2 regions of the Telluria sp. PB2R4 genome follow, and region 2 is predicted to be linked to the other one. Evidence: predicted binding sites of a transcription regulator. Region 2 holds the regulator's gene; the other holds the start of a gene.
What was found. The regulator FliA, encoded in region 2, starts transcription of late flagellar genes. The targets are predictions, from matches to a motif close to CTAAAGTTTNNNNNNNNNNNGCCGNTA.

Region 1 (15,061 bases), on a different contig from region 2:
CGTTCTCGATCGCTCCCGATCCGCGTTACCTGTTCATGAGCGAACGCCACCGCGAGGCGCTGGCGCACCTGCTGTATGGCATCGGCAGCGGCGGCGGCTTCGTCCTGCTCACCGGCGAGATCGGCGCCGGCAAGACCACGGTGTGCCGCTGCTTCATCGAGCAGATTCCCGAGAACTGCCGCCTGGCCTATATCTTCAACCCGCGCCTGAGCGTCGAGGAATTGCTGCTGAGCGTGTGCGACGAATTCCGCATCGACCTGCCGCCGGCCGGCACGCCGCTGGGATTGAAAGGCTATGTCGACGCCATCAACCGCTACCTGCTGGAATCGCACGCCCAGGGCCTGAACAATGTACTGGTCATCGACGAGGCCCAGAACCTGTCGGCCGAGGTGCTGGAACAGCTGCGCCTGCTGACCAACCTCGAGACCAGCGAGCGCAAGCTGCTGCAGATCATCCTGATCGGCCAGCCCGAGCTGCGCACGCTGCTGGCGCGTCCGGAGCTGGAGCAGCTGGCCCAGCGCGTGATCGCGCGCTATCACCTGGGGCCGCTGTCCGAACCGGAGACCGGCGCCTACGTCGCGCACCGGATGGCGGTGGCTGGCGCCGTCGGAACGCCGTTCCCGCCGGCGCTCACGCCATCCATCCACGCGCTGACGCACGGGGTGCCGCGCCGCATCAACCTGCTGTGCGACCGCGCGCTGCTCGGCGCCTACGTCGAGAACAGTCCGCAGGTCACGCGGCAGATCCTCAAGAAAGCGGCGGCCGAGGTGTTCGCCGGCGAGCCGGCCGCGGCGCGCCGCCTGCGCATGCCGCTGGTGGCCGGCGGCGTGCTGGCGGCCATGGCCGTCAGTGCGGCGGCCTGGCAGGCGCTGCCGGCACGCGCGCCGGCAGCCGAGCCCGTGGCGCATGCCGCTGCGCCGGCCAGGGCAGGGGCGGCGAAGGCGACGCCAGCGTCCAGTGTGCCGCCGGTGCAGGCCGACCAGGACAACGCCTTGCGCGAGCTGGCCGCGCTGTGGGGCCAGCCGCTGGAGGGGGCCAAGCCCTGCGAGGCGGCGCTGCGCCTCGAACTGCGCTGCCACCAGGGTCGCGGCGGCCTGTACGAACTGCGCCTGCTCGACCGGCCGGCCGTGGTCACCCTGCACGAGGGCCCGCGCACCGGCTATGCCGTGCTGTCCGCGCTGGACGGCGACAGCGTCACCCTGAGCGCCGGCGCGCGGCGCGAGAAAATCGACCTGGCCAGCTTCGTGGCCCGCTTCGGCGGCGAATTCACCACCTTCTGGCGCATGCCGCGCGGTTTCCGCGAGGAGCTGGCCGAAGGCGCCCGCGGCCCCGACGTGGACTGGCTGGCCGGCCGGTTGGCCGGGCTGGACGGCGCCCCTGCGCCCCAGGCAGGACGCCCGCTGGACGCCGCCGCGCGCAAAACGCTGCAGCGCTTCCAGGCCGCGCAGAACCTCAAGGCGGACGGCCTGGCCGGTCCGCGCACCTACATGCGCCTGAACCAGCTCTCCGGCGTGCCGGAACCGCGCCTGCTGGCCCGCGCCGCGACGGACAAACCACAATAAGCATGTCGTACATCCTCGAAGCCCTCAAGAAGGCACAGGCGGAACGCCAGCTCGGCAATGCGCCGACCATCCACGCGCCGCCGTCCAGCTATCCGGCGGCGCCGAGCCGCACGACGCGCAATCCGGTGATCATCGGCGCGATTGCCGGCACCATCGTGGTGGCGATGGGCGCCGTGTTCCTGCTGCGCCAGCCGGCGCCCGCGCCGGCGGTGCAGGTGGCGAGTGCGCCGGCGCCGGTTGCGGCGGTTGTCGCCACGCCGGCAGCGCCACCGGCCGCTGTACCGTCGACGCCAGTGCAGCCTGTCGCGCCAGAGCCGGTTACGCAAGCCGTGAAGCCGGAAGCGCCGGCCAAGCTTACTAAAGCGGAGACCAAACCGCCGGCGCCTGCCGCAAAACCAGAACCCGCACCGCGCGCCGAACCGGTCGAGGCCGTGGCTGAGACCAGGGCCGAGCCATCGCGTCCGGTGGTGATGGCTGCCCCGGCCGCCGAGGACAGCATCGGCCCGCTGGGCTCGCTGCCGGAACCGGTGCAGCGCGAGATCCCGAAAGTGGCCTTCGGCGGCTACATCTACTCGCCGAACCCGGCCGAGCGCCTGCTGCTGGTCGACAAGATGCTGCGCCGCGAAGGCGAGGAAGTCGCCCCCGGGCTGGTACTCGAACGCCTGCTGCCGAAGGCAGCGATCATGAACTTCCGCGGCCACCGCTACCGTGTCGCTTACTGACCTGCGGGGGCCTGGCGGCGGCCCGGTGCTGGGCGTGGTGGGCTGGTCCGGCAGCGGCAAGACCTCGCTGCTCGAGGGGCTCATCGCGCGCCTGGCCGGCCGCGGCCTGCGCGTCAACATCGTCAAGCACAGCCACCACGACGTCGAGCTCGAGCCGCCGCGCAAGGACAGCGCGCGCCTGCGCATGGCCGGGGCAGCCGAGGTGATGCTGGCTTCCCCCTACCGCGTCGCCATCCTGCGCGAACTGCGCGGGGCGCCCGAGCCATCGCTGGCCGAGCACCTGGGACGCCTGGCGCCGGCCGACCTGACCCTGGTGGAAGGCTACAAGTGGGAGCGGATGCCCAAGCTGGAAGTGTTCCGGCCCAGCCTGGGCAGGCCGGCGCTGTATCCGGACGATCCCGATATCCTGGCGGTGGCGTCGGATGGGCCGCGGCCGCATGGAGAGGACGGGGAGGGCGGACCGGCATGGCTGGACCTGAATGATACGGATCAGGTGCTGGCCTGGCTGGAAAAGTGGTTGCGCTGAAGTGTAGACGAACAATAAGACCGCGGCGGACCGGGTTACACCAGTCGCTTGCAACAATTGAGTTTGCCTCAGCGCTAAGGGCAGGTCTGTGCGCGACAGTGCGTTTTCGACCCGAAGCAGCCCTTCCTTTAACGCGGCTTCAGTCCGTGAAACCGAGGATGCCCGACGGAATGGTCGAGAGCCTGCTGCGGCGCTTATGGCACCCGGGCGCCCTGTTTCTCGGCTTCGTCGACAACATTTATTTTTTTTTGAGATTTGGCAGCGGTGGAGTGCCGATCAGCTTCTGTACTTCATTACGATTCGAGTCTCCGGGCACTGCCAAAACGCGTAGCGCTTCTGGATCGATTAACCCCCCCGTTCTCAAGATCCTTGCAGCTCGATCCGCCGTAATGTACCTGAAAAATAACGAGAGGTCGCGAAGTGTCGTGAGTCAGACATTGGCCACCGACGAAGTCAACTCCTCGATAACGAAATATGGTCTCTCGGCGCCAATCCGCTCCAACATACTGTCATCGGCTCCAAAAAAGTTTGAAGATTGCGATCAAGATTATCAAGGAAGAGCAGGCAATTGCAAGGATCCCGTCCCGATTACCGGATCGACACAAACGCCAAAAGTATCCTGAGTCGCCTTTAACCCGTCGTCCAGACTTCTGATGCCGCATGGAAATATTGAGATTAACTAGAAGGCAGACAATCATGACGATCGAGAGGAGATTGTGATTTTCTCTTGCCCATTCAAGAAGGTGCATTTTCGCTCATTTACGCAATAGTTTTTAACGTCCGGACGAGCAAACGCCGACGGTGATTATTGGTGGTGTTTGCATACGGCCTCCCGTCGCTGAAAACGGCCATTGAGCCAGCATGGCGGGACGTCAGGAAGGAATACTCACGCATTTTTACGACCGGCTGCATCCGAACATAGCAGACTTTGCCTTCAATCTCCATTTTCAGTTATGGCTGAGCTTAAACCTGGCCCACCGAGGCATCGGGACTCCCCGCTTCACGCCGCCGTCGCGCGCGTCGCACTGCTGGAATCGATGCCAGCGGCAGTCCAGCGTGGATCACGATCAACCACCATAAGCTATGCGTCATTGCATATGCGATAGTGAAAACGAAAGCGGAGACAATCGAGGCGAGTAACTGTTTTGGATTCGTGTAGCCATGACCAATGCCATACGCAAGAGCAGAGATAGCAATAGCGAGTGGCAGGCCAGTGTTTGGCGTCAGCAACAGCAGAATGAAACCACGGTAGAGGATTTCCCATGTGGCAGTCATGATCGACATGCTCACGATAAAAGCCAGCGTTTCGCTACCGCTTCGCGGCCAGGGGAAAGACGAATCCAGCACCTCGCGTTCGCTTTCGGCACGGGCCTCGGGCGTCTTGCGCCGCTCGATGACCTTGGCCACTAGCCAAAGGCCGCCAAGAAGCAGCACAGCAAAGCATAGGCCCCAGACGCCTGCCCTGGACAGGGGGATATCAAATCCGAGATCTCGTAACGTATAGCCAGCCTGCCACGAACCGGTCCACAGGACGGCCAATAAGACTAGCGGCTGCCAGCTCATTGACCAGTAACGAAGCATCAGGGAACGGGGCGGTTTGTTGCTCTTCGGACTTAAACTACGCCATAAGTTAAATGCGGGAAAGACAATCAGCAGATAGGCGGCGAGCAGGATGTTTAACATGGCAGGGGGCAGAATTGGGCGTTTGGCAAACACCAGGCGCGTCATACGTCAGCGCAAGAATAACATTGGCACACGCATAGGAAAGTCAACAATTACCACGGCGGCAAACGGCCGTTTTTGGCCGATAGCAGCTGTCGGTATGGTTCAGTGGTCGGCTTCGTTGCCACCTGAACAAGTTATCGGGCGTCGGCGTACTGCCGAGGCTCCTTTGGCAAACTTTAATGTTTTGTGGCAAATTGTTTGTCCATGACATTGAAGGCCTAAAGTTCTCGCCAGTTATGCCGTAAAGGGTGGATACGCCTGAATGGGCCTCAATGGGAGAACGACATGGACGTGTCCAGCATTGCCAAGCTGTCCACCAGCATCGCCGAAACCGGCAACCGCCAGGAAGTGAGCCTGGCCGTGTTCAAGAAGGCGCAGCAGATCCAGGAAGCGACCGCCACCCAGCTGCTCGAAGCGCTGCCGGCGGTGCAGCCGGCGAACCTGCCGGCGCATCTGGGAACCAGGATCAATACGACCGCCTGACAGGCCAGCCGCAGCAGCCGCGGGCACGCCGCCCCGGCTTGCATCTTTCCTCCGCCTGAACAATACTGGCGCCTTCACCAGCCAGGAGATTCCGCATGACCCATCGCCACGCCCTGATCGCCGCCGCCCTTGCCGGCGTATGCGCCCATGCCGCCGCCCAGGACACGATGGGCACGCCGAAGGCCGACCAGGAAACCTGCTACGGCGTCGCCAAGGCCGGTCAGAACGATTGCGGCACCGCCACCCACGGCTGTGCCGGCGTCGCCAAGGCCGACAACGATCCGAACGAATGGAAGTTCGTGGCCAAGGGCACCTGCACCAAGCTTGGCGGTTCACTGGAAGCCGGTCGGGTCGCGCAAGACAAGCCTGCGCAAGCCAAGCCTGCCCAGGACCAGGGCGAGCCGGCCAAGGCCGAACCCGGGAAGTAATCCATGTCCGCCCCGGGCGCGGTGGCCGTCGGCATCGGTCTGCGCACGCCGCACTACCGCGCCTTCCTCGACCAGCGCCCGCGGGTCGGCTTCATCGAAGTCCACAGCGAAAACTACCTTGCCCGCGCCGGCTGGGACTGGCACGTGCTCGGCGAGCTGCGCCGCGACTATCCGGTCAGCCTGCACGGGGTCGGGCTCGGGCTCGGCTCGGCGCGCGGTTTTTCCGATGCCCACCTCGAGCGGGTGCGCGCGCTGGTCGATGCGGTCGACCCTTTCCTCGTTTCCGAACACCTGAGCTGGGGCGCGCTGGCCGACCGCCAGCTCAACGACCTGCTGCCCATGCGCCTCGACGCCGCCGCCCTGGCGCTGCTGTGCGAGCGGGTCGACCGGGTCCAGGCGCGCCTGAAACGGCGTTTACTGGTCGAGAACGTCTCGACCTATGTGCGCTTCCGCGCCGATACGATGAGCGAGGCCGAATTCCTGGCTGAACTGGCGTGCCGTACCGGTTGCGGCATCCTGCTCGACGTGAACAACCTCTACGTCAACCAGCACAACCACGGCGAAGACGCGCGCGCCGCGATCGCCGCGCTCCCTATCGGCAGCGTCGGCGAGATCCACCTTGCCGGGCACCTGGAAACGCCGCTGGCGCTGGTCGACCACCACGGCGCGGCGGTGGCCGAACCGGTCTGGGACCTGTACCGCGCCGCGCTGCGGCGCTTCGGCCGCGTGCCCGCCCTGGTCGAATGGGATGCCGACCTGCCGCCGCTCGAGGGCCTGCTGGCCGAGGCGTTGAAGGCCGAGGCGATCGCAGGGGACTACTCGCCGCCGCCCGTCATGGCTACGCCGGCGCGTCCTGCGGCGCCGCTGGCGCAAGTCGCGGCGCCGGTCCCAGATTCGGGGCTTGCCGAGCTCCAGCAGCGCTTCGGCGAGGCCTTGTTCGACCGCCAGCACGAAGCGGCCCTGCAATCCTCCCTCAGCGAAGGCGGGGCAGGGCGGCTTACACTGTACCGCGGCAACCTGAGCGCGGGTTGGGAGCGCGCACTGGGCGAGGCGTATCCGGTGCTGCGCGAGCTGGTGGGCGACGAATTCTTCGCGGGCCTGGCGCGCGCCTACGGCAAGGCCGTGCCCTCGCAGGATCCGGACCTGGCAGCCTTTGGTGCAGGCTTCGCCGATTTCCTCGGTGGCTTCGCGCCGGCTGCGCCGTATCCCTACCTGCCTGACGCAGCCCGCCTCGAGTGGGCGGTTCACCGTGCCCACCTCGCGCCTGATGCGCCGCCGCTCGGCCTCGACGCCCTGGCCACGATGGCGCCGGCAAGCCTGGACGCCGCCCGCTTCATCCTGCAGCCGTCGGTGGCACTGGTCGATAGCTGGTGGGCCGTCGCCGCGCTGTGGCAGGCGCACCAGCCGGGCGGCCCGGCGCTGCCCGCGCGCGTGGACGCGCCATGCAGCGCGCTGGTCGTGCGGCGCGGCTGGCGGGTGGAGGTGGTGGAACTGGGCGCGCCGGAAGCGGCGGCCCTGGTGCAGCTGGCGGCGGGCGCCAGCTTCGGCGAGGCGGTCGACGCGCTGCTTGCCGCCGCCCCGGCGGATGCGCCCGCGCCGGACATCGGCGCCATGCTGCGCAGCTGGTTCGGACGCGGCGTGGTGAGCGCGATCGCGACGGACGGACCGTCGCGTACTCTACAGACTTAGTGGAAAGCGCGCAGGATGCGCTGTTCGCCGGTGTAGTCGCAGAAGCGTTCGTTGGCGGCGCGGGTGGCGGCCATCATGCGCTCGAGCTGGGCGTCTTCGAAGCGCGCCAGCTCTTCGTTGGCCGCTTCCAGCGCCAGCGCCAGCTTGGCGCGCGCGTTCTGGTACAGCGCGCTGCTGTAATGGTCGGTATTCTTCAGCAGCTCTTCCGCATTCTCGATGACGAGACGCAGGTCTCCGATGAGCTGCTCCTGGGACTGGGCGCGGTTTGGGGTTTCCATGGCTTCACCTGTGGCCGGTTGATTTAAGTCGATCCTGACGACTTAAAATATAAACAAGGAAGCCCCGTCCTGTTTGTTAGCGCGCAAACATAAGCCCGCTGTTTTACGCCATGTTTCCTGCGTGATTACTGGACCCGGATCTGCAGGTCGCCGATGGTGACGGTCTGGCCGCTGCGGATTTTCGCGGTCTTGCGCAGTTCCTGCTTGCCGTCGACCGACACCGCGCCGCTGGCAACCATGTTCTTGCCGGCGCCGCCGCTGTCGACCAGGCCGACCAGCTTCATCAGCTGGTTGAGTTCGACGAACTCCGCTGTCAAATCGAATACTATTTTTTGCATGCTTTTCTCGGGTAGGGGGGTAGAGCGCCTAACAAAACCCCTAGGGCAAGGCGCATCGTCGCAGACAGTACGCTAGTACGGCAAGACGATGCAACGCCGCCATAGGGGGAATTGTCAGGCGCTCTTAGTCGATTGGATCGGGCCGGGTCATATCGATCGGCACGATCCACGCATCGAACTGCTGCTCGGTGACGAAACCCGACTGCAGCGCGGCCTGGCGCAGGGTCAGGCCGTCGTGCGACGCGGTCTTGGCGATCTGCGCGGCGCGATCATACCCGATGTGCGGCGCCAGCGCGGTCACCAGCATCAGCGATTTTTCCATCAGCTCGGCGATGCGTGCGGCGTTCGGCTCGATGCCCTGGGCGCAGTGCGCGTCAAACGAGCGCATGCCGTCGGCCAGCAGGCGCGCGCTCTGCAGGAAGTTGTGGGCGATCATGGGCTTGAACACGTTGAGCTCGAAGTTGCCCTGCGAGCCGCCGACCGTGATCGCGACGTCGTTGCCGAACACCTGGCAGCACAGCATCGTCAGCGCCTCGCACTGGGTCGGATTGACCTTGCCCGGCATGATCGAGCTGCCCGGTTCGTTTTCCGGAATCGTGATCTCGCCCAGGCCCGAGCGCGGGCCCGAGGCCATCCAGCGCACGTCGTTGGCGATCTTCATCAGCGCCGCGGCCAGGGTCTTGAAGGCGCCGTGCGCGTACACCATGGCTTCGTGCCCGGCCAGCGCCATGAACTTGTTGGGCGCGCTCTTGAAGGCCAGGCCCGTGAGCGAGCTCAGTTCGGCCGCGATGCGGGGCGCGAAGTCCGGATGCGCGTTCAGGCCGGTGCCCACCGCGGTGCCGCCAGCGGCCAGCGCCAGCAGGCCGGGCAGGGTGGCGCGGATCGCGCTTTCGCAGAAATCGAGCTGGGCGACGTAGCCGGAGAATTCCTGGCCCAGCGTCAGCGGCGTGGCGTCCTGCAGGTGGGTGCGGCCGATCTTGACGATGTCCTCGAAGTCGCGCGACTTGCGCAGCAGGGTGGAGCGCAGTTTGCCAAGCGACGGTAACAGGTTCTGCGCCACGGCGACCGCGGCCGCCACGTGCATGGCGGTCGGGAAGATGTCGTTCGACGACTGGCCCATGTTGACGTGGTCGTTCGGGTGCAGCAGGCGCTTCTCGCCGCGCTCGCCCTGCATGAGCTCGGAACCGCGGTTGGCCAGCACCTCGTTCATGTTCATGTTGCTCTGGGTGCCGGACCCGGTCTGCCACACCGCCAGCGGGAATTCATCCGGGTGCCGGCCCTCCAGCACTTCGTCGGCGGCGCGGATGATGGCCTCGGCCTTGTCGGCAGGGAGCTTGCCGAGCGAGCGGTTGACGGCGGCGGCGGCGCGCTTGACCTGGGCCAGGGCGGCGACCAGCTCCGGCGCCATGCGCTCGGTCGAGATGTGGAAATGGTGGAGCGAGCGCTGGGTCTGGGCGCCCCAGAGGCGGTCCGCGGCGACCTCGATCGGTCCGAAACTGTCCTTCTCAATCCTGTTGTCCATGGGGTTTCCTGTCGAATGCGGGGCTGTTACTAAAGAGTTTAGCCGATTGGCCGTTAAAGACGCTCAGGCTTCAATTTCATCTTCCTTATGGCGTGCCGCCTTCCACTGTTATTTAGTTGCGTCCTGCTGGCCGGCGCTGTCCAGGCGGCCGAGCTCGGCGAACTACGCGTCAGCTCCTTCATCGGCCAGCCGCTGGTGGCCGACATCGAGCTCACCATGCTGGAAGACGCCGCCACGAAGGTCGGGGTGCGCCTGGCGCATCCGGAGGTCTACCGCGGCGCCAGCATCGGCATGCCGGCGGTGCTGTCGACGCTCAGGATGTCGGTGATGCAGCGCGACGGCCGCCAGTTCCTGCACGTGACATCCACCGGCCCGGTGGTGTCGGAACACCTGCACCTGTACCTGGAACTGGCCGACGGTGCGCAGCGCACCGTGCGGCTGGCCACGCTGTGGCTGTCGCGCGACCCGAACCCGGTCTCGCCCGCGCCAGCGCCGTTGCCGGCGCCGGCACCTGTGGCAGCTCCGTTGCTTGCCATGGCGGCGGAGCCCGCTCCGACACCGGCGCCTGCGCCTGCACCGGTGCAGGAAGCCAGACCGAAGCCTGTTCCAGTCGTCGTCAAAGCAAGGCCGGCTGCCGCACCCCCCAAGCCGGGCAAGCCTGCGCCGCCGAAACCGGAGCCGGTCATGGCCGGCGCAGCCTGCGTCCCGCAACCCCAGCGCCAGGTCGACGCCTGCGCCGTGCTGGATGCCAAGAATGCCATGCTGCGCGAACAGCTGGGGCTGCTGGAGGGCAAGGTGCAGCTGCTGCAGGTGGCGGCGGGCGCCCCGGGGGCCCCGGCCGTTCATCCGGTCAAGGTGCACAAGCCGAAGAAGAAAAAGCCGGAGCCGCCACCGGAACAGGGGACGCCGTGGCTGTTGCTGGGCGCCGGCGCCGCGCTACTGGCGCTGTTGGGCGGCCTGGTGTTCGCCCTGCGCCGCAAGCGGGCGGCAAAGCGCGCGGCCAAGCCGGCGGGCGGACTGGGTGCGCGCCTGAAGGAGCGGTTCGGACGCCAGGCGGGGCCGGCTGGAGCGGTCGAACCGACGCTGGAAGAGGCCGCACACGAGTCGTCTACACAAGTTTGATTTTTACGTTATACTCATTTCGTGGTCGCGAGATCACGAACGGCACAGAGGCCTGGCGCAGCCACCACCGATTGCGTGGCGCGGAAAGCAGGCAGACGTTGAAGAAACGCCTGTGTCCGGAAGCAGTTCGTGCGCCAACTGCGGCAGCGAACGCCGGATGCAACCGGCAAGAGGCGACGCCAGGAGATACCTGGTGCTCGCACTCTCCCTATTCCGTGCCAGAGCCTCCGCTCGGCACACCAAAGGCGCCTGCGGGCGCTTTTGTCGTTTCTGGCCGCCGCAGCGCAGAGCAGGGGCGGTCCATGCTCTTTGCATGGTTCGACCTCCCGCCAGGCCACGGACACGCTACAATCTCGCTGCAGTACCAACCCTGGCGAGTCATGAAAAACTGGATCAATCGTTTGTTGAGCGGAGCGGAAGCCCAGGCGGCCACGCCTTCGGCCGCCGCTGCGCAGCCAGGCAGCGGGGCAGGGGGAAGCGGGGCGGAGCCAGCCACCGCCAGTGCCGCCACCGACGCCCTCTATTACCGCTGGCTGGCGGGGCCGGCTACGTTCGAGGCGCCGTTTGAGACCGAGCGCCTGATCCTCGAGCAGGTGCACACGCTGGCGCAGAACCCGGCCGTCGCGGCCGACCTGGTGCCGCGCGTCCCCGAACTGATTCCCAGGCTGCTGCGCAGCCTGCGCGACGACAGCGTCAGCACGAACGAACTGGCCGGCCAGGTGGCCGAGGACGTGGTGCTGGTCGCGGAAGTCCTGCGCGAGGCGAACAGCGCGTATTACCGGCCCGTCACCCCGATCAAGACCCTGGACGCGGCGATCATGCTGCTCGGCCAGAACGGCTTGCGCATGCTGCTGGCGCGGGTCGCCTTCCGGCCCATTATCAAGCTGCACGAGGCCGGCTTTGCCCGCCGCGCCGCGCCGCTGGTATGGAACCACTCCGAAAAATGCGCCGTCGCCGCCAGCCTGATGGCTTCCGCGGTGGGGGCCGACCTGTTCGAATCCTGTCTGGCCGGGCTGATGCAGGACGTCGGACTGGTCGTTGCCTTCCGCCTGGCCGATCGCGTCTGCCATAACGGCAAGATACCGGCGTCCAGCGACTTCGGCGTGGAACTGCTGGCGCGCAGCCGGCAGCTGTCGGCGGTCATCGCCAGGCACTGGGAGTTCCCCGACAAGGTAGCCGAGGCGATCGCCCGCGCCGGCCAGCCGGACGGCTCGAGCCTGGCGCAAGCGCTGGCGCAGGGGGATCACATCGCCAAGCTGCGGCTGCTGATCGACGCCGGGCGCCTGGGCGAGGACGATGCGCTGGTCACGGAAGGGCTCAACAGCTTCCAGCGGCGCTGCTTGGGCAAGCTGAGCAACCTGGACGCATAACCCATCAAAACAAAAGGCACCCGCAGGTGCCTTTGATCGTGAATCCTTACTGAATCAATGCGCGCACATTGCGCGGTCCAGCTGGCCCATCCACGGTTCGGTCACGTCGCGGATCGCGCGGTCATTGGCCATCAGTTGCTTGAGCAGGTCGATCTTGCGCTGACGCATATTGCCCTCCAGTGCAGGCACGCCGCCGATCGCCGCACCCGCCGCCACACTGGCCTGCACGTTCAGCTTGTCGAATCCGGTCCAGTCGCCCGCCTCGGCGGCGCCCTTCATCTGGCTGCTGAGGCCAGCGAGGTTTTCGTACATCGAGAGGACATCGTTCGAGGTCATGTTAGCACCGAGACAAGTACGCCGGCCGGATTGCCGGGTATCTAAGCCATTTACGGATGGGCTTTCGGGAACTTTAGGGTGTTTTTGAAAAAAACTCGAAATTTTTTCCATTGGATACAAATATTGTCAGTCATGCATGTTCAAGGCATTCGGCATGCTCCAGAATGCCCCCGCCAATCCCCGGTTTCAGCAGCCTGCCCCTGTTTTTTGCAGTCTGTCGCAATCCTGGCGCAGGTGCAGCCCGGCTTACTTACAGTGCGTGCTGGGTTGCTGCGCCGTCGGGCGCAGCGATCCGCCAATAAAAACAGATTCGAGAGAGAGACTTATGAGAGACATGCCAGTCGCCCGGGCTCGCACAGCCGCGTTCGCGCTTATCTCTGCGCTGGTGCTTGCGCCGGGCGCCGCCACCGCGCAGGCCGAGGCGCCATTTTCCTTCGCGGCCACGCCGGGCAAGCTGCCAAAAGACGTGGTGCCGCTGCAGTACACGGCCCACATCATGCCGGACGTCGCCGCAAATACCTTCCGCGGCACGCAGACGGTCGAGATCGAGGTCTTGAAGCCGACTTCGACCATCATGCTCAATGCCGACAACCTGCAGATCGAGGCCGCCACGCTCAGCGGCGACGGCCTGGGCAAGTTGAAGCTCGACCCCATCCTCGACAAACAGGAGCAGACCCTGCGTTTCGAGCTGGCCCGGCCGCTGGCGCCGGGTAAATACGCGCTGGCGCTGGCGTTTCGCGGCCAGATCAACCGCGAAGGGCGGGGCCTGTTCTACGTCAACTACAAGGCCGGCGGCCGCGACAAGAAACTGATCGCCACCACCATGGCGCCGACCGACGCGCGCCGCATGCTGCCCACCTGGGACGAGCCGGTCTTCCGCGCCCGCTTCAAGCTGACCGTCGATGTGCCGGGCAACTTCAAGGCCTATTCCACCACCCCGATCGAAAAGCGCGAAGACCTCCCAGGTGGCATGCAGCGCATCAGCTTCGGCAATACCCCGAAGATGCCGAGCTACCTGGTGGTGCTGGTGGCGGGCGAACTCGAGCGTATCTCCGCCAGGCAGGACGGCGTCGACATCGGCATCGTCACCACCGAAGGCAAGCTCGGCTCCGCCACCTTCCCGCTGGCCGCCACGCGCGACCTGCTGCGTTACTTCAACAACTACTTCGGCATCCCGTACCCGCTGCCCAAGCTGGACCAGATCGCGATCCCGGGCGGCTTCAACGGCGCCATGGAAAACTGGGGGGCGGTCGTCTACAACGAGCCGACCCTGCTGTACGACCCGAAGAAAAGCCCGGAGCGGGTCAAGAAATTCACCTTCAACATCAACGCCCATGAGGTGGCGCACCAATGGTTCGGCAACCTGGTGACCATGGCCTGGTGGGACAACCTGTGGCTCAACGAAGGCTTCGCCTCGTGGATGGCGGCCAAGGCGACCCATCACTTCCATCCGGAATGGCGTCCCTACCTGGACGCGATGGCCGAGCGCGAATACGTGATGAACCTGGACGCGCGCAAGACCACGCACCCGATCCAGACCCCGATCCGGACCGAGGAGCAGGCCGCCGCTGCGTTCGACGCGATCACCTACATGAAGGGCCAGGCCTTCCTGCGCATGCTCGAGGCCTACCTGGGCGAAGACAGCTTCCGCAAGGGCATGCGCGCCTACATGGCGAAACACCAGTATTCGAATACCACCTCGAGCGACCTGTGGGCGGCATTGGAGAAGGCTTCCGGCAAGCCGGTCGAGAAGCTGGCCTCGGACTGGACCCTGCAGCCGGGCTTCCCCCTGATCCGGGTCGAGCAGGCTTGCGACGAGGGCAAGCGCAAGGTCACGCTGTCGCAGGAACAGTACCGGCTGGACGAGCCTGCGAGCGAAAAACGCCTGTGGAACGTGCCGCTGCAGGTTGGCACCGTCAACGGCAAGGCCTGGACCACGCTGTTGTCCGGCCCCGGCACCACCATCAACCAGGGCAGCTGCGACGGCACCCTGGTGGTCGATCCGCACAGCGTCGGCTACTTCCGCGTGCAGTACGACCCGGCCAGCTTCCGCGCCCTGGCCGAGCAGGCGCCGCGCCTGCCGGACAGCACCCGCCTGAAGCTGCTGAGCGACACCTGGAGCTTCGCTTCCAACGGCCGCATGGGCCTGGACGGCTACCTCGACCTGGTGCGCAAGTACGGTAACGAGCCGCGCGTGGCGGTGTGGGAGTCGATGTTGTCGAACCTGCGCACGCTGGACTCGCTGGCGCGCGGCGAGCCGGAGCAGGCCCTGATCCGCCGCTTCCTGATCGACTTCGCGCGTCCGAAATTCGAGCGGCTCGGCTGGGACGAAAAGCCGGGCGAAACCGCCGAGGACACCCAGCTGCGCGGCATGCTGGCCACCGCGCTGGCGCGCGCCGGCGACCCCCAGGCCATCGCCGAGGGCAAGGCCAGGTTTGCGCGCTACCTGGACGACCCGTCCTCGGTGCCGCCCTCGATGATCGATTTCGTCATCGGCACCGCCGGGCGCTACGCCGACAAGGCCACCTACGGACTGCTTGCCGCGCGGCTCGCCGGCGCCGCCACCAGTGAGGAGCGCAACCGCTTCGGCCGCGCCTTGAGCGCCGTCCAGGACCCACAGCTGGCCGCGCGCACCCTGGAGTCGCTCTTGTTACCGCAGACCCCGCCCGACCTGGTGCCTTACCTCCTGGGCGGCGTCGCCAATGAACACCTCGACCAGACCTGGGACTTTGCCATCGCCAACCGCGCAGCCCTGCTGGACAACATGGAAGCGCTGGGCCGCCACAGCCTGTTCGCCGGCATCGTGGGCTCATCGAGCAACCCTGCGCATGCGGCGATGATGGAAGCCTATATGCGCAAGAACTTCGGCGCGGATGGCGTTGTCGAAGCCGAGCGCGTCGCCAACGGCGTGCGCATCCGCGCCGCCCAGAAAGCGCGCCTGCTGCCGCAGGTGCGCACCG
Region 2 (15,061 bases):
CGCCAAGACCCTGGTGGTCGGCGTGGTGGCCTGGGTCGTCATCATGGGCCAGAAGGAGGCGGTGATCGGCCTGGCGGTCGAGCCGCTCAATGCCGGCAGCGCCCACGTCGGCGAACTGGTGGCCAAGGCCTTCCTGTTCATCACCGGCGCGCTGGGCGTGATCGCCGCCATCGACGGGCCCTGGCAGTTGTATCACTACCACGACAAGCTGAAGATGACGCGCCAGGAAGTGATCCAGGAATCGAAGGAATCGGACGGCAATCCGCAGATTAAAGGGAAGATTCGCCAGATGCAGCGCGAAATGGCGCGCGGCCGCATGATGCAGAATGTGCCTACTGCGGATGTGATCGTCACCAACCCGACCCACTACGCGGTGGCGCTGAAGTACGCCGACGGCCAGAAGGGCGCGCCGCGCGTGGTGGCCAAGGGCGTCGACGAAGTCGCGGCCAGGATCCGCGAACTCGGCGCCGAGCACAAGGTGACCCTGCTGGAGGCCCCGGCCCTGGCCCGTGCGCTCTACAAGCACACCGACATCGACGAAGAGATCCCGGAAAAGCTGTTCTCGGCCGTGGCGGAAGTGCTGGCCTACGTGTACCAGCTGCGCGCCTACAAGAAGGGCGAAGGGCTGTACCCGGATCGCCCGAGCAAGCTGGCGGTGCCGGCGGAGATGGACCCGAACGACCCGGCCTACAAAGGACCAGGTGCAGCGAATACAGACCCGGATAACGGAGCATTGCACTAATGAACAGCATCAAACTGCCGGCATGGGCGGGCGGCATGGCGGCAAAGGGCGCCGGCGCGCTCGCCGCACCGATCTTCATCATCGTCCTGCTGGCGATGATGATCCTGCCGCTGCCGGCCTTCGTGCTGGACGTGTTCTTCAGCTTTAACATCGCGCTGTCGGTCATCGTGCTGCTGACCGCGCTGTACACGGTCAAGCCGCTCGACTTCATGGCCTTCCCGGCCATCCTCCTGATCTCGACCATGCTGCGCCTGGCGCTGAACGTGGCCTCGACCCGTATTGTCCTGACCGAAGGCCACACCGGCGGCGCCGCTGCCGGCAAAGTGGTCGAAGCCTTCGGCCACTTCCTGATCGGCGGCAACTTCACGGTCGGTATCGTCGTCTTCATCATCCTGACCATCATCAACTTCTCGGTCGTCACCAAGGGTGCGGGCCGTATCGCCGAAGTCGGCGCACGCTTCGCGCTGGACGCGATGCCGGGCAAGCAGATGGCGATCGACGCCGACCTGAATGCCGGCCTGATCGGCGAAGCCGAGGCCCGCAAGCGCCGCAGCGAAGTGTCGCAAGAGGCCGAGTTCTACGGCGCGATGGACGGTGCGTCCAAGTACGTGAAGGGCGATGCGGTCGCCGGCATCATGATTACCCTGATCAACGTGATCGGCGGCCTGATCATCGGCATGGTCCAGCACGACCTGGCAGTCGGCCAAGCGGCCGAGGTCTACACGCTGTTGGCCATCGGTGACGGCCTGGTGGCGCAGATTCCTTCCCTGATCATTTCGATCGCGGCCGGTATGGTGGTGTCGCGCGTGGCCAACGAGGACGACATCAGCAGCCAGGTGACCAACCAGCTGTTCGCCCGTCCGGAAGCGCTGTACATCACCGGCGGCATCATCTTCGCACTCGGCATGATCCCGGGCATGCCGAACCTGGTGTTCCTGCTGCTGGGCAGTGCGCTGGTGGGCGGCGGCTGGATGATCGCCAAGCGCAAGAAGGAAGGCCCGGACAGGGAAGCGGCTGCCGCGGCCGAGGCTGCGGCGGCCACGGCGGCAAGCGGTGCGGCTGCGCCGGCCGAGTCGGAAGAAGCCACCTGGCAGGACGTCATGGCGGTCGATACCCTGGGCCTCGAAGTGGGCTATCGCCTGATTCCCCTGGTCGACAAGACCCAGGGCGGCGAGCTGCTCAAGCGCATCAAGGGCATCCGCAAGAAGTTCGCCCAGGAAGTCGGCTTCCTGGCGCCGCCGGTACACATCCGCGACAACCTCGAACTCAAGCCCTCCGCCTACCGCATCACCCTGAAAGGTGTGGAAGTGGGCACCGGCGAAGCGATCAACGGCCAGTTCCTGGCGATTAACCCGGGCATGGCCAGCGGCACGCTGCCGGGCCTGGTAACCACCGACCCGGCCTTCGGCCTGCCGGCCACCTGGATCGACGCCAGCCTGCGCGACGAGGCGCAGAGCATGGGCTACACCGTGGTCGATGCCGGCACCGTGGTGGCGACCCACCTGAACCACCTGATCACGACCCACGCTTCGGAACTGCTGGGCCGCCTGGAAGTGCAAGACCTGCTCGACCACCTCGCCAAGGCGACGCCGAAGCTGGTGGAAGACCTGGTGCCGAAGGTCGTGTCGCTGTCGACCTTGCAGAAAGTGCTGCAGAACCTGCTGCAGGAAGGCGTCCACATCCGCGACATGCGCACCATCATCGAATCGCTGTCGGAATTCGCCGGCCAGACCCAGGACCCGGGCGAGCTGACCGCCATGGTGCGGGTGGCGCTGGGCCGCGCCATCGTGCAGCAGCTGTTCCCGGGCGCCAGCGAGCTGTCGGTGATGACCCTGGATAACCGCCTCGAGCGGCTGCTGATGCAGGCGATGGGGCAGGGCGGCGACGGCACCGGTATCGAGCCGGGGCTGGCCGATACCATTGCGCAGCAGGCGGCGAATGCGGCCCAGCAGCAGGAAGCGATGGGCTTGAGCCCGGTGCTGCTGGTGCCGGCGCCGCTGCGGGTGCTGTTGTCGCGTTTCCTGCGCCGCGCGGTGCCGCAGCTGAAGGTGCTGTCGCATAACGAGATTCCGGAAACCAAGACGATTCGGGTGACCAGTCTGGTGGGCGTGCCGATGTAAGCGTTTTCGGGGTTCGTAGGGTGGGCGGCTCCACCCTGCAAAATGATTGACCTGTGCCGCGTATGCCGCCCACGCGTTCAACCAGCTGATGAGCAGCCGTTTTGTCTGTTCGAAGAGGAGTTGAACGCGTGGGCGGCCGCCACGATACCGGCTGTTCGCCCTCCTGGGCGGAGCCGCCCACCCTACGAAAATCTCCTCCGCTTTGCCTTGGCCTTTTGAAATAGGCCCATTTCCCCTTCTTTCTCCCCCGATGGTTTCTCCACGGCATCGCCAATAATGCTGGCTATGGACGGGCAATTGCGCCTGCGAAACTTAGAACAGTACAGTCGAAGTGCGGAGAACAAAGATGAACGTGAAGAAATTTACAGCGGCTACTTCCCGTGACGCCTTGCGGAAGGTGCGCGAGGCGCTCGGCCCTGACGCGGTCATCCTCTCCAACCGCCCGGTCGACGGCGTGGTCGAGATCCTGGCGCTGGACAACGACGATGTCGCCTCGCTGGCTTCTCCGGCCATCGAAGAGCCGCAGCAGCCCGCGTTCGCCGCGTTCGACAACGACTTCGATCCGGAACCGGTCTTCACCCGCGCCCCGGCTGCGCCGCGCGCCGCCGCGCCGCTGCCAAAATCCGATCCATTCGCCGGCCAACCCTATGTGGAGCGCCGCGCCGCGCCGGCCGAACCGGAAATCCCGCCGACCTACGTCAACCGCCGTGCCCCGGCCCCGGAGCCGACGATCGACATGGCCGCCATGACCCAGATGATGAGCGCCGCCATCGCCCAGGCCAAGGAATCGGCCGCGCTTGAAATGAGCGGCATGATGAACGAGATCCGCGCCATGCGCGGCCTGATGGAAACCCAGTTGGCCGAACTGTCGTGGAACGCGACCGCCCAGCGCGAGCCGCAGAAGGCCGCCGTACTGCGCGAGATGCTGGCTGCCGGATTCTCGGCCACCCTGGCGCGCTACCTGATCGACAAGATGCCGTCGACGGGCGACGCCGGCGAAGCCCTCCGCTGGATCAAGACCGTCCTGGCCCGTAACCTCACCACCATCGCCAACGAAGACGACCTGCTGTCGCGCGGCGGCGTGTTCGCCCTGGTCGGCCCGACCGGCGTCGGCAAGACCACCACCACCGCCAAGCTGGCCGCGCGCTGCGTGATGCGCCACGGCCCGGACAAGCTGGCCCTGATCACCACCGACGCCTACCGTATCGGCGGCCACGAGCAGCTGCGCATCTACGGCAAGATCCTGGGCGTGATGGTGCACTCGGTGAAGGACGAAGCCGACCTGCGCATCGCCCTGAAGGAGCTCAAGAACAAGCACACCGTCCTGATCGACACCATCGGCATGTCGCAGCGCGACCAGATGGTGACCGAGCAGGTGGCCATGCTGGCCGGCGCCGACGCCGACGTGAAACGCCTGCTGTGCCTGAACGCGACCTCGACCAACGAGACCCTGAACGAAGTGGTGCGCGCCTACCAGGGCAGCGGCCTGGCCGGCTGCATCATGACCAAGCTGGACGAAGCCGCCTCGATCGGCAACGTGCTCGACGTCGTCATCCGCCAGAAGCTGAACCTGCACTACATCTCGAACGGCCAGCGCGTGCCGGAAGACCTGCACCTGGCCGACCGCGCCATGCTGATCGACCGGGCTTTCCGCAATACCCGCAATGCCGGCGCGCAGTTCAGCGATGCCGATTTGCCGATGATGATGGCCGCAGCTGCGGTCGGACAAAATGCAGACCGCAACATGCGCGAGGTGCAGCTTGGCTAGTTTCGATTTCGACCAGGCCGAAGGCCTGCGCCGGATGCTGCAGGGCCCGCGCCCGCGCATCGTCACTTTTCTCTCCGCCACGCCTGAAGACGACAAGGGCGCCATGCTGGTCAACCTGGGCGCCTCGCTGGCCCAGACCGGGAACGAGGTCCTGATCGTCGACGCCTGCGAGCGCGATTACGGCGTGGCGCGCCGCCTTGGCTTGAGCCGCGCCGCCACGCTGGCGAACGTGGCGCGCCAGGAATGCGGCTTGAACCAGGTGCTGCACGCGGTGCCGCAGGGCTTCTCGGTGGCCGCACTCGGCACGCCGCTGGGCAATGCCGACACGCGCCGCCTGGCCAAGACCTTCGACGTGCTGGTCAAGCAGGCCGGCATCGTGATGGTCGACGCCGAACTCGGCCCGGATGGCGAATTCCCGCTGCCGCTGATGGCCAGTTCGGAAATCGTGGTGCAGGTCGGCACCAGCGCCGCCTCGATCACGAACGCCTATGCGCTGATCAAGCGCCTGGCCCAGCAACTGGGCCGCCGTCCCTTCGGCATCCTGGTGACCGGCGCGACAGAGGCGGAAGCCAAGCTCGTATACGATAATATGTCTACCGCGGCAACACGTTACCTGGCCATCAACCTCAGTTCGATGGGTTCGGTGCCGGCCGACGAGTACCTGCACCGGGCCGCGCGCCTGGGCCGGGCGGTGGTCGATGCCTTCCCGCTGGCGGGAGCCTCGGTGGCCTTCCGTCAGCTCGCGGGCAAGTTCGCGCTGCACCGCATGCCGGGGCTAGGAAGGGGTTGATCGTAGGGTGGGCGGCTTGACCGCCCACGCGGTGATAGCCGAGACATGAATAGCCGCGCAGGCAGCAGTACCGTAATTTGACCGCGTGGGCGGGAACACCCGCCCACCCTACAAAAGCAGGTCCTGAACGAGATAGCGAAAGACAAGCAAAACGCATGTACACGGTCAAAGGGAAAGCGGACAAGAACCATTTGCTGACGGAGCACATGCCGTTGGTGAAGCGTCTTGCCCACCACATGAAGGCCAAGCTGCCGCCTTCGGTGGAAGTCGATGACCTGGTGCAGGCCGGCATGATGGGCCTGCTGGACGCGATCAACCGCTACGAAGACAACCACGGCGCCCAGTTCGAGACCTATGCGGTGCTGCGCATCCGCGGCGCCATGCTCGACGAGCTGCGCAGCAGCGACTGGATGCCGCGCTCCACGCGCCAGAACATGCGCAAGGTCGAGGCCGCGATGGAGGCGCTGCAGCAGCGCCTGGGCCGCCCGGCCAGCGAATCCGAAATCGCCAAGTCGCTCAAGATGTCGCTCGCCGACTACCAGGAGATGCTGGGCGACGGCGGCGGCCACCAGCTGCTCTACTACGAAGATTTCCACGACGACGAAGGCGGCAGCGACGGCTTCCTCGACCGCTATGCGGTGGACGACAGCGATCCGCTGCGCAGCCTGCTCGATACGGGCTTCCGCCAGGCCGTGATCGACGCCATCGACAATTTGCCGCCGCGCGAGAAGATGCTGATGGGCCTCTACTACGAGGAAGAACTCAACCTGAAGGAGATCGGCGCGGTCATGGGTGTGAGCGAATCACGGGTGTCGCAGTTGCATACCCAGGCCGTGTCGCGTCTGCGCGCCGCCCTCAAGGAGCAGTTGTGGACTGGGCCAGCGTAGCCGGCCTGGCGCTCGCGCTCGCGGGCATCCTGGTCGGCCATACGCTCGACGGCGGCAAGTTCGCCTCGCTGATCCAGCCGGCCGCCTTCGCCATCGTGGTGGTCGGCACGCTCGGGGCCACCCTGCTGCAGAGCGAGCGGCGCAGCTTCATGCTGGGCCTGCGCATGCTGCGCTGGGTCTTCATTCCACCCAAATCGGGCCGCGACCTGCTGTCGCGCGAGATCGCGCTGTGGAGCCTGACTGCCCGGCGCGACGGCCTGCTCTCGCTCGAGCAGTACATGGGCACGCAGGACAAGTTCATCCAGAAGGGCCTGCGCCTGGTGGTCGACGGCATCCAGCCCGAGAAGATCCGCAGCCTGCTCGAGAACGAGATCAACGCCTACGAATTCTCGCAACGCCAGGCGGCGCGCATCTGGGAATCGGCGGCCGGCTATGCGCCCACCATCGGCATCCTGGGCGCGGTGCTGGGCCTGATCCACGTGATGGAAAACCTGTCCGATCCATCGCGCCTGGGTTCCGGCATCGCGGTGGCCTTTGTCTCTACCGTGTACGGCGTGGGGCTGGCCAACCTGTTCTTCTACCCGGTCGGGAACAAGCTGAAGGCCATCGTCAGCGACAAGGTGGCCCAGTACGAAATCCTCGCCGAAGTCTTCCACGACCTCGCCACCGGCGACCACACCCGCGTGGTCGACGAACGGGTGGCGAGCCTCTTGACGCGCCACTGAGCCACGGGACACTGAGCCATGGCGCGCAAACGCTACGACGACGGTCCCGGCGAACACCACGAGCGCTGGCTGATCTCGTACGCCGACTTCATCACGCTGCTGTTCGCCCTGTTTGTGGTCATGTACGCGATCTCGATCGTCAACGAAGGCAAGTACGCGGTGCTGTCCGAAGCCCTGGGCGACGCCTTCGGCGGGCGCACCCCGGCGCCGCAGGCCTACACCAGCGTCGAACCGGTGCTGCCGCTGTCGCACATCGTCAACCGCAAGCGCCTGGAAGCGGCAAAGCGCGAGCGCGAGCGCATGGAGACGCTGGCGAAAGACCTGAACACGACCCTGCTGCCCCTGGTGAAGTCGGGCCAGGTGCGGGTGACGCAGAACGCGCGCGGCATCGGCGTCGAACTCAATGCCAGCATGCTGTTCGCGCAGGGCGAAGCCGTGCTGCAGCCGGATGCGCGCGAGGTGCTGGGCGAGGTGGCCGGGCTGCTCAGGAACGATCCGCACCGGATCGAGGTCGAAGGCCACACCGACACCTTGCCGATCACCACCGAGCGCTTCGCTTCGAACTGGGAACTGTCGGCGGTGCGCGCGGCCAGCGTGGTGCGGCTGTTCATCGAAAGCGGGGTGCAGGATGCGCGCCTGTCGGCGATCGGCCATGGCGCCACGCGCCCGGTGGCGCCGAACGACACGCCGGCCAACCAGGCCCGCAACCGGCGCGTGGCGGTGATGATCCTGGCCACGACGCCCGAGCTGCTGCCGACCGCCGTGCAATAAAATGTCATTATTGTGCTTCCAGTGAAATAAAGTTTCAGGAGCTTTCATGCATGCCAAACGATTTTTACCGTTACTGCTGCTCGTCTTCGGAGGCCTGGTGAGTACGGTCGGCGCGGTCGAGCAGGATCCGCAGGTGCGCCACCAGCTGGAAGTCGAGATCAGGAACGGCAAGGTGCTGGTGCAGCTGATCGTCCAGAACAATGGCGACACCACGATCTATGTGCCGCGCGAAGTCGCCGCCGGCGACGAACTCACGGGCCGGCGCTTCGACCTGCGCGAAGTGATCAACGGTAAAGCGGGCAAGCTGCTCGATTACACCGGCATGATGGTCAAGCGGGGCGCGCTCACGGCAAGCGATTACCAGGCGGTAGCGCCGAAAACCATGCACATGAACAGCATCGACATCACGCCGACCTATGCCTTCAAGAAGGGCCGCCACAGCTACGAGATCCGTTACGACGGCCCCTACCTGCCGGACGTGGCCCAGCTCGATGTCGTCAAGCAGAGTCCGGCCGAGCCGGTGAGGTTCAGCTTCAGCCAATAAGAGCGGGCCAGCGGTGCTGGCCCGTTTCACTTCAATCGAACGGCTTAGTTCAGCGCCGGCGTGTTCTCGCCGAAGTACTCGTGCGAGTCGGCGTTCTGCACCGCCAGGTCGGGGTTGGTGATGGCGAGGTTGGCGGCGCCCGACTGGCCATATACGTGGTCATCGGTACCGGCCACCACGTTGAAGTGGCTCATCTCGTGCACCAGCGTGCCGCCCTTCGAATCGGTGCCGGTCATCGGCGCCGACCAGAAGGCCTTGCAGACGTAGATCTTGTACGGCTGGGTCGGATACACGTAGGCGTAATACGTCTTCTTGCAGCCGCAGTCGACCGTCACCGGCTTGTTGGCGAAGGCATCCTTGATCGCGGCGAAGCTGGCCTTGACCGTGGCCACGCGGGTGGCGTTGTTGGCGCCGAACCACTTGGTGTAACGGGTGCCGATCGCGCCCGCCTGCATATACGCGTCGCTATTGCTCGCCATGCTGGAGCCGGCGGCCATCGCCTGCGTGATCGTGGTCTGCTGGGTGGTGGTGCATTTACTGAAGCTCAGCCCGCCAGCCGAGGGCGAGGGCTGGGCGGCCGCCTGCTTCATCGCTTCGATGTCGAGCATGACCTGCGACTTCTGGCCGCGCGCCACGCGGCCGTCGATCCAGACCGAGGCCGGCGCCGACACCAGGGTAGCGTTGTCGCTGTCGGCATCGAAGGCCGCGGCGGCGCCGCTGCGGCCGGCTGCGCTCGGAGTGGCCAGGAACAGCTGCGGCGACATCTGCTTGTAGCTGATCTGGTAGTCGCCGCTCACGCTCATGTCGTACAGGCTTGACAGCTCGACCTTGACGGTGTGCGAGGCGCCCGGCTTGAGCAGGAAGTAGTCGGCCTGCGTGGGCGCCGCGCGCTTGATGTGGGCGCCGAGGTAGGCTACCGGCTCGCCGTCGCGCTTGATCTCGAACAGCGCTTCTTCCATGCCTTCGAAGGGCGTGCGCGACTTCAGGATGTACTGCGGCGCGCTTGAGTTGTTGGTGATGGTGACGCGCACCACCACATCGTCATTCTGACCCAGCGCATGCTTCTCGGGTACCACGGTGACCGCCACGCCTTTCGGCGCCGCGGCCGCGTTGCAGGCTGCAGCGAGCGCAGCCATGCCCAATGCCGACTTCCAGATGCCTTTCAAGCTCATGTTCATTCTCCGTTTCCGTATGAAAATCGTTATGCGGCTTGACCTCAGCCTGTATTGAGCTGCCCGTGGAGTTACCGATAAGACATTGGGTTAGCTCAACTTCATATTTACGGAAACATGAGGATGTGTAAAGTTGAATCAGACTGGAGGTGACAATTTTTGCGAAGTGTCAACAAAACGCAAAAAGTGGCAATCGTGCGCTGGTAATCTGTATACACAAGTGCTAGGAATTGATGCCGGCGGCGGTCCTTGTTTTACTGCAGCGGCGGCGAGTTTTCGCCGAAGTACTCATGCGAGTCAGCATTGTTGACAGCGCGCGCCGGGTCGGTGCGGGCCAATTCGCCCGCCCCCTGTTGCCCGTACACGTGGTCGTCGGTGGCCGCCACCACATCGAAGTGGCTCAGCTCGTGCAGCAGCGTGCCGCCACGCGAGTCGGTGCCGGTCAGCGGGGCGGTCCAGAAGGCCTTGCAGACATAGATGACGTAGGGCTGGGCCGGATACACGTAGGCGAAATAATTCTCGTTGCAAGCGCAGTCGATCCTCAAAGGCTTGGTCTCGAAGGCGTCGCGGATGGCCGTGAAATTGGTGTTCAAGGTGGCGGCGCGGCCGCTGTCGAAGGCGCCGAACCAGGAGCCGTAGCGTGCGCCGTACTGTCCGGCCTTCAGGTAATTGTGGGCGTCCACCGTCATCGCCTTGCCCGCATCCACCGCCGCCGCCAGCTGCTCCTGCTGGGCGTTCGAGCACTTGCTGAATTCCAGCCCGCCGCTGCTGGCTGCCCCCTTGGCCGGCGCACGCGCCCCGCGCGGCAGGCGGCCGTCGATCCAGATGCTTACCGGGCTGGAGGCCAGCGCGCCGGCCATGGGGCGCATTCCGGAGGCGGCGAACAGGCCGCTCGACGACGTGCGGTAGCGCAGCTGGTAGGGGCCGGTCACGTTCATCTCGTACAGCGCCGACAGTTCGACCGTGCTGGTGAGCGAGGCGCCAGGTTCCAGCCGCACGTAGTCGCCCGGGCCGGGCGCGGGGCGCTTGGCCTTGATGCCAAGGTAGGCTACCTTCTGTCCGTCGCGCAGCACTTCGAACAGCGGCGCTGCGACGCCTTCCAGGGGGGTATGCCACTTGAGCAGGAACTGCGGCAGCGCACTCGAATTGTGCAGGGTCACCCGCACCAGCACCTCGTCGCTGCGGGCGAATTTGTCTCGCACCGGCGCGACCGTCACCGTGACATCCTGCGCCATGGCCGGCAGGGTAGGCAAGGCGAACAGTACGCAAAGGGTGCGGCTGAGCAGGGACGGGTGGCGGCGCATGGCAGGCTCCTTCAGGATGGCGGATCAGCCTACTCTGCACCCGTGCCGGGCAAGCGCCTTGCGCCATCCCAAGTGTCTATTTACCCATGGCAACAAAACCACACTGCGAGTATGGCTTATTAACAACAAACGTGATTATCTGTGAGAATTTGCTCGATTGGCGAAGAGTCGATTGCTATCATGCAATCGATATAGCTTCACGTAAATATTTCTCTTTTCTCTTCAGCTCAGACTCCCATGATGACCCAGGATTTCGTTGACGATCTGGAGGCGCCCAAGGCCCTCCTGGAACAGGGCGAGCCTGACGTCGAAGCGCAGCGCGACGTGCACCAGCACTACCTCGAGCAGGTCATCGACGGCATGCCGGCGGGCCTGGTGGTGGTGGACGCCGACCTGCGCGTGCGCTCGATGAACCGCATGATGGCCGACCTGCTGGGCGTGCCGGACGGGCTGCTGCTCGAGCAGCGCCTCAGCCTGGACGCGCTGATTCCCTCGAGCGAACTGGCCAGCCGCGCCGCCGAGGCGCTGGCCTCCGGCGCGCCGCACGACCACGTGCTGGTCACGCTCGACGGCCGCGCCGACGGCGTGTGCTACGTCGATTTCAATATTCGCCGCGCGCGCAAGGACGGCAGCACCATGCTGCTCCTGATCGGCCAGGACATCACTTTCCGCCGCAAGGCCAGGCTGCGCCTGCAGGAGAGCGAGGAATTCTTCCGGCTGACCTTCAACCAGGCCGCGGTCGGCATCGTGCTGCTGGGCGGCGATGGCCGGGTGCTGCGTACCAACAGCAAGATGACGCAGATCGTCGGCTATTCCGAGATCGAGCTGCTGCAGCGCTTCTTCCAGCAGCTCACCTGTGCGGACGACCTGGCGGACGAGCTGGCACTGATCAAGCGCCTGAAGGCCGGCGAGATCAGCGACTACCAGCGCGAAAAGCGCCTGATCCGGCGCGACGGCAGCCGCGTGTGGGTCAGCGTCAATGTCTCGCGTATGCGTGACGCCCACGGCAACCAGCGCTTCATCTGCGTCATCAAGGATATCCAGCGCCAGAAGCAGGCCGAGGAGGCGCTGCTGCGCCTGGCCAACCACGACGCCCTGACCGGCCTGCCCAACCGGGTCCTGATGCTGGACCGCCTCGGCCAGGCCATCATGCACGCGCACCGCGCGGCCCGCCAGGTAGCGGTGATGTTCATTGACCTGGACCGCTTCAAGCACGTCAACGACAGCCTCGGCCACGATGCCGGCGACGCCCTGATCGTCGAGATTGCACGCCGCCTGTCCGGCAGCCTGCGCGAAAGCGACACGGTAGCGCGCCAGGGCGGCGACGAATTCGTGGTGGTGCTGCCCGACCTGGCAGGGCGCGACGACGCGGCCGGCGTGGCGCGCAAGCTGTTGGAGAACCTGTTCCAGCCGATGACCTTGTGCGGCCAGGAAGTATTCCCCTCGGGGAGCATCGGCATTGCGATGTACCCGGGCGACGGCGCCGATGCCGCCACCCTGCTCAAGTGCGCCGACAGCGCCATGTACGGCTCCAAGGGGCAGGGCGGCAACCACCATTCCTTCTACACGGCCGAGATGGGCGAGCAGGCGGCCCTGCACCTGCGCATGGAAGGCGCGCTGCAGCGCGCCCTGCAGCGCGACGAATTCGTGCTGGTGTACCAGCCGGTGGTGCAGATCGGCAGCGGCCAGGTCACCGGCGTCGAGGCGCTGCTGCGCTGGCAGCCGGCCGGCCGGCCCTTGGTGCCCCCGGGCGAATTCATTCCGCTGGCCGAGGAGACCGGACTGATCGTGCCGATCGGCGACTGGGTCCTGGCCACCGCGATGCGCCAGCAGGTCGCCTGGCGCCGCGCCGGCCTGACGCCCTTGCGCGTCAGCGTGAACCTGTCGGCGCGCCAGTTCCTGGGCCAGGACGTGGCCCAGCGCGTCGCTGCGCTGCTCGACGAGACCGGTTGCGATCCGGCCAGCCTGACGCTCGAGATCACCGAGAGCGTGCTGATGGAGAACCCGGCGGCGGCCACCGAGACCATGGGCCGGCTGGCCGCGATGGGCGTGCAGCTGGCGATCGACGACTTCGGCACCGGCTACTCGAGCCTGGCCAGCCTGAAGCGCTTCCCGATCCACAGCCTCAAGATCGACCGCTCCTTCGTGATGGACCTGACCCAGGACCTTGATGACGCCGCCATCGTCAACGCCGTGATCGCGCTGGCGCACTCGATGAAGCTGAACGTGATCGCGGAAGGCGTCGAGACCAGTGAGCAACTGGCCTTCTTGCAGGAACACGGCTGCGACCAGATGCAGGGTTACTGCTTCAGCCGCCCGGTGGCGCCCGAGAGCATCGCGGCGATGCTGCGCAAGACGCCGGCCTGAGGCCTCGCCGGGACCGGAATTGTCTTCCGGCGTCAGCCATGCGACAGCCAATGCGGGTAGCCGATATGATTTGAGCAACTCAAATCACGATCAAGGACGATGCAATGTCTACTACCGTCATGGCCACGCCGGCCTATCGAAGCGCGCCGGGGCCGCTTCACACGATTTTGCTTGCCGGCACCGTTCCCCTGTTTCTTGGCGCATTGCTGAGCGACATCGCGTACTACAAGAGCTACCAAATTCAATGGAGCAATTTCGCTTCGTGGCTGATCGTCGGCGCCCTGGTGTTTTGCGGGCTGGCCCTGCTGTGTTCCCTGATTCATCTGCTTCGGGCGAAACCGAAGACCGGCCGTCTCAAGCTGCATGTCGTCTTGTTGCTGGCGACGTTTATGCTTGGCCTCATCAATGCATTCGAGCATGCCAAGGATGCCTGGGCTGCCATGCCCTCCGGCCTGGTGCTGTCCATCATCGTCACCGCGCTGGCCTGTGCCGCCGCCTGGCTTGGCCTCAGCACCCGTTCCGGAGGTGCGGCATGAAGACGCCATTGACCTTATTGAGCCTGGCCCTGCTGCTGAGCGCGTGCGGCGACAAGGGCGCAACGACCTTGGCGCACGGCCCGAATCCGACATTGCCGGAGCCCCAGCGAGGTTTGCTGCCAAGCATGAAAATTGCCGAACCGGCGGAGTGGGGGAGCCAAAAGCCGACCGTGCCGCAGGGCTTCACCATCACCGCGATCGCGACCGACCTGAAGATTCCGCGGCAGAGCCTGGTGCTGCCCAATGGCGATATCCTGGTTGCGGAAGGGCGGGGCGGCAATGCCGCCAAGCTCAAGCCGAAAGATGTCATTGCCGGCTATATCAAAGCGAAAGGCAATACCAAGGTCGAGGGCGGCGACCGCCTGACCCTGCTGCGCGACGCCGACGGCGACGGTGTCTACGAACTGAAAACGGTCTTCGCGGACAAGCTGAATGCCCCGTACGGCCTGGCGTTCGCCGACAACAAGCTGTACGTCGCCAACCAGGACGAACTGGTGCGCTTCGACTACCAGGAAGGCCAGACCAAGGCCGGCGGGCCGCCCACCAGCCTCGCCAAGCTGCCGTCCGAGATCAATCACCACTGGACCAAGGCGATGACCATCAGCGCCGACAAGCGCTTCCTGTATGTCGGCATCGGCTCGAACAGCAATATCACCGAGCGCGGCATGGAAGCCGAACTCGATCGGGCCCTGGTGTGGCAGATCGACGTGGCGACGGGCGCCCACAAGCCGTATGCGACCGGCCTGCGCAATCCGACCGCGCTGGCGATCCAGCCCGGCACCGGGCAACTGTGGGCCGTGGTGAACGAACGCGACGAACTGGGTCCCGACCTGGTGCCGGACTACCTGACCTCGGTGCTGGAAGGCGGTTTCTACGGCTGGCCGTACAGCTACTGGGGACAGAACGTCGACCCGCGGGTCAAGCCGCAAGACCCGAAGAAGGTCGCTGCCGCCATCAAGCCCGATTACAGCCTCGGCTCGCACGTCGCCGCGCTGGGCCTGGATTTTTCGCTGCCCGCCATGGGTGATGCCTACGCGAACGGGGTGTTCATCGGGGAGCACGGCAGCTGGAACCGCGATGAGCCGGTCGGCTACAAGGTGATCTTCGTGCCGTTCCGGGACGGGCGTCCGGCCGGGGAGCCGATCGACTTCGTGACCGGCTTCCGTGACGCCGACGGCAAGACCCGTGGGCGGCCGGTGGGCGTGACGGTCGATCCGCGCGGCGCGCTGATCGTCGCGGACGACCTGTCGAATACCGTGTGGCGAGTCGTCCGGAACCGCTGAAGCGCGCAATATGCTCAGCGCCGTGATTCTTTCCTGAATCCGGCGCGGCAGG

Region 1: a site for FliA is predicted at 12,152-12,178, ahead of AC56LU_RS16120 (flagellar protein FliT). Genes of this name have one in related genera too.

Annotation. Positions count from the first base shown of each region.
Region 1 is NZ_JCASIC010000009.1:143,119-158,179, reverse strand. Features, by position in the region: gene AC56LU_RS16180 (ExeA family protein) at 1-1,562, shown strand, start outside; gene AC56LU_RS16175 (general secretion pathway protein GspB) at 1,565-2,284, shown strand; gene mobB (molybdopterin-guanine dinucleotide biosynthesis protein B) at 2,271-2,810, shown strand; gene AC56LU_RS16165 (CPBP family intramembrane glutamic endopeptidase) at 3,774-4,538, opposite strand; gene AC56LU_RS16160 (YjfB family protein) at 4,821-5,018, shown strand; gene AC56LU_RS16155 (BufA1 family periplasmic bufferin-type metallophore) at 5,114-5,446, shown strand; gene bufB (MNIO family bufferin maturase) at 5,450-7,135, shown strand; gene AC56LU_RS16145 (DUF883 family protein) at 7,132-7,413, opposite strand; gene AC56LU_RS16140 (RNA-binding S4 domain-containing protein) at 7,539-7,751, opposite strand; gene fumC (class II fumarate hydratase) at 7,876-9,273, opposite strand; gene AC56LU_RS16130 (type IV pilus assembly protein FimV) at 9,361-10,395, shown strand; gene AC56LU_RS16125 (HDOD domain-containing protein) at 10,776-11,765, shown strand; gene AC56LU_RS16120 (flagellar protein FliT) at 11,820-12,101, opposite strand; gene AC56LU_RS16115 (M1 family metallopeptidase) at 12,427-15,061, shown strand, end outside.
Region 2 is NZ_JCASIC010000008.1:206,205-221,265, forward strand. Features, by position in the region: gene flhB (flagellar biosynthesis protein FlhB) at 1-742, shown strand, start outside; gene flhA (flagellar biosynthesis protein FlhA) at 742-2,862, shown strand; gene flhF (flagellar biosynthesis GTPase FlhF) at 3,209-4,630, shown strand; gene AC56LU_RS15190 (MinD/ParA family ATP-binding protein) at 4,623-5,420, shown strand; gene AC56LU_RS15195 (RNA polymerase sigma factor FliA) at 5,576-6,307, shown strand; gene AC56LU_RS15200 (flagellar motor protein) at 6,289-7,032, shown strand; gene motD (flagellar motor protein MotD) at 7,051-7,803, shown strand; gene AC56LU_RS15210 (hypothetical protein) at 7,850-8,347, shown strand; gene AC56LU_RS15215 (M35 family metalloendopeptidase) at 8,392-9,519, opposite strand; gene AC56LU_RS15220 (M35 family metalloendopeptidase) at 9,774-10,823, opposite strand; gene AC56LU_RS15225 (putative bifunctional diguanylate cyclase/phosphodiesterase) at 11,061-13,190, shown strand; gene AC56LU_RS15230 (DUF2231 domain-containing protein) at 13,295-13,726, shown strand; gene AC56LU_RS15235 (PQQ-dependent sugar dehydrogenase) at 13,723-15,009, shown strand.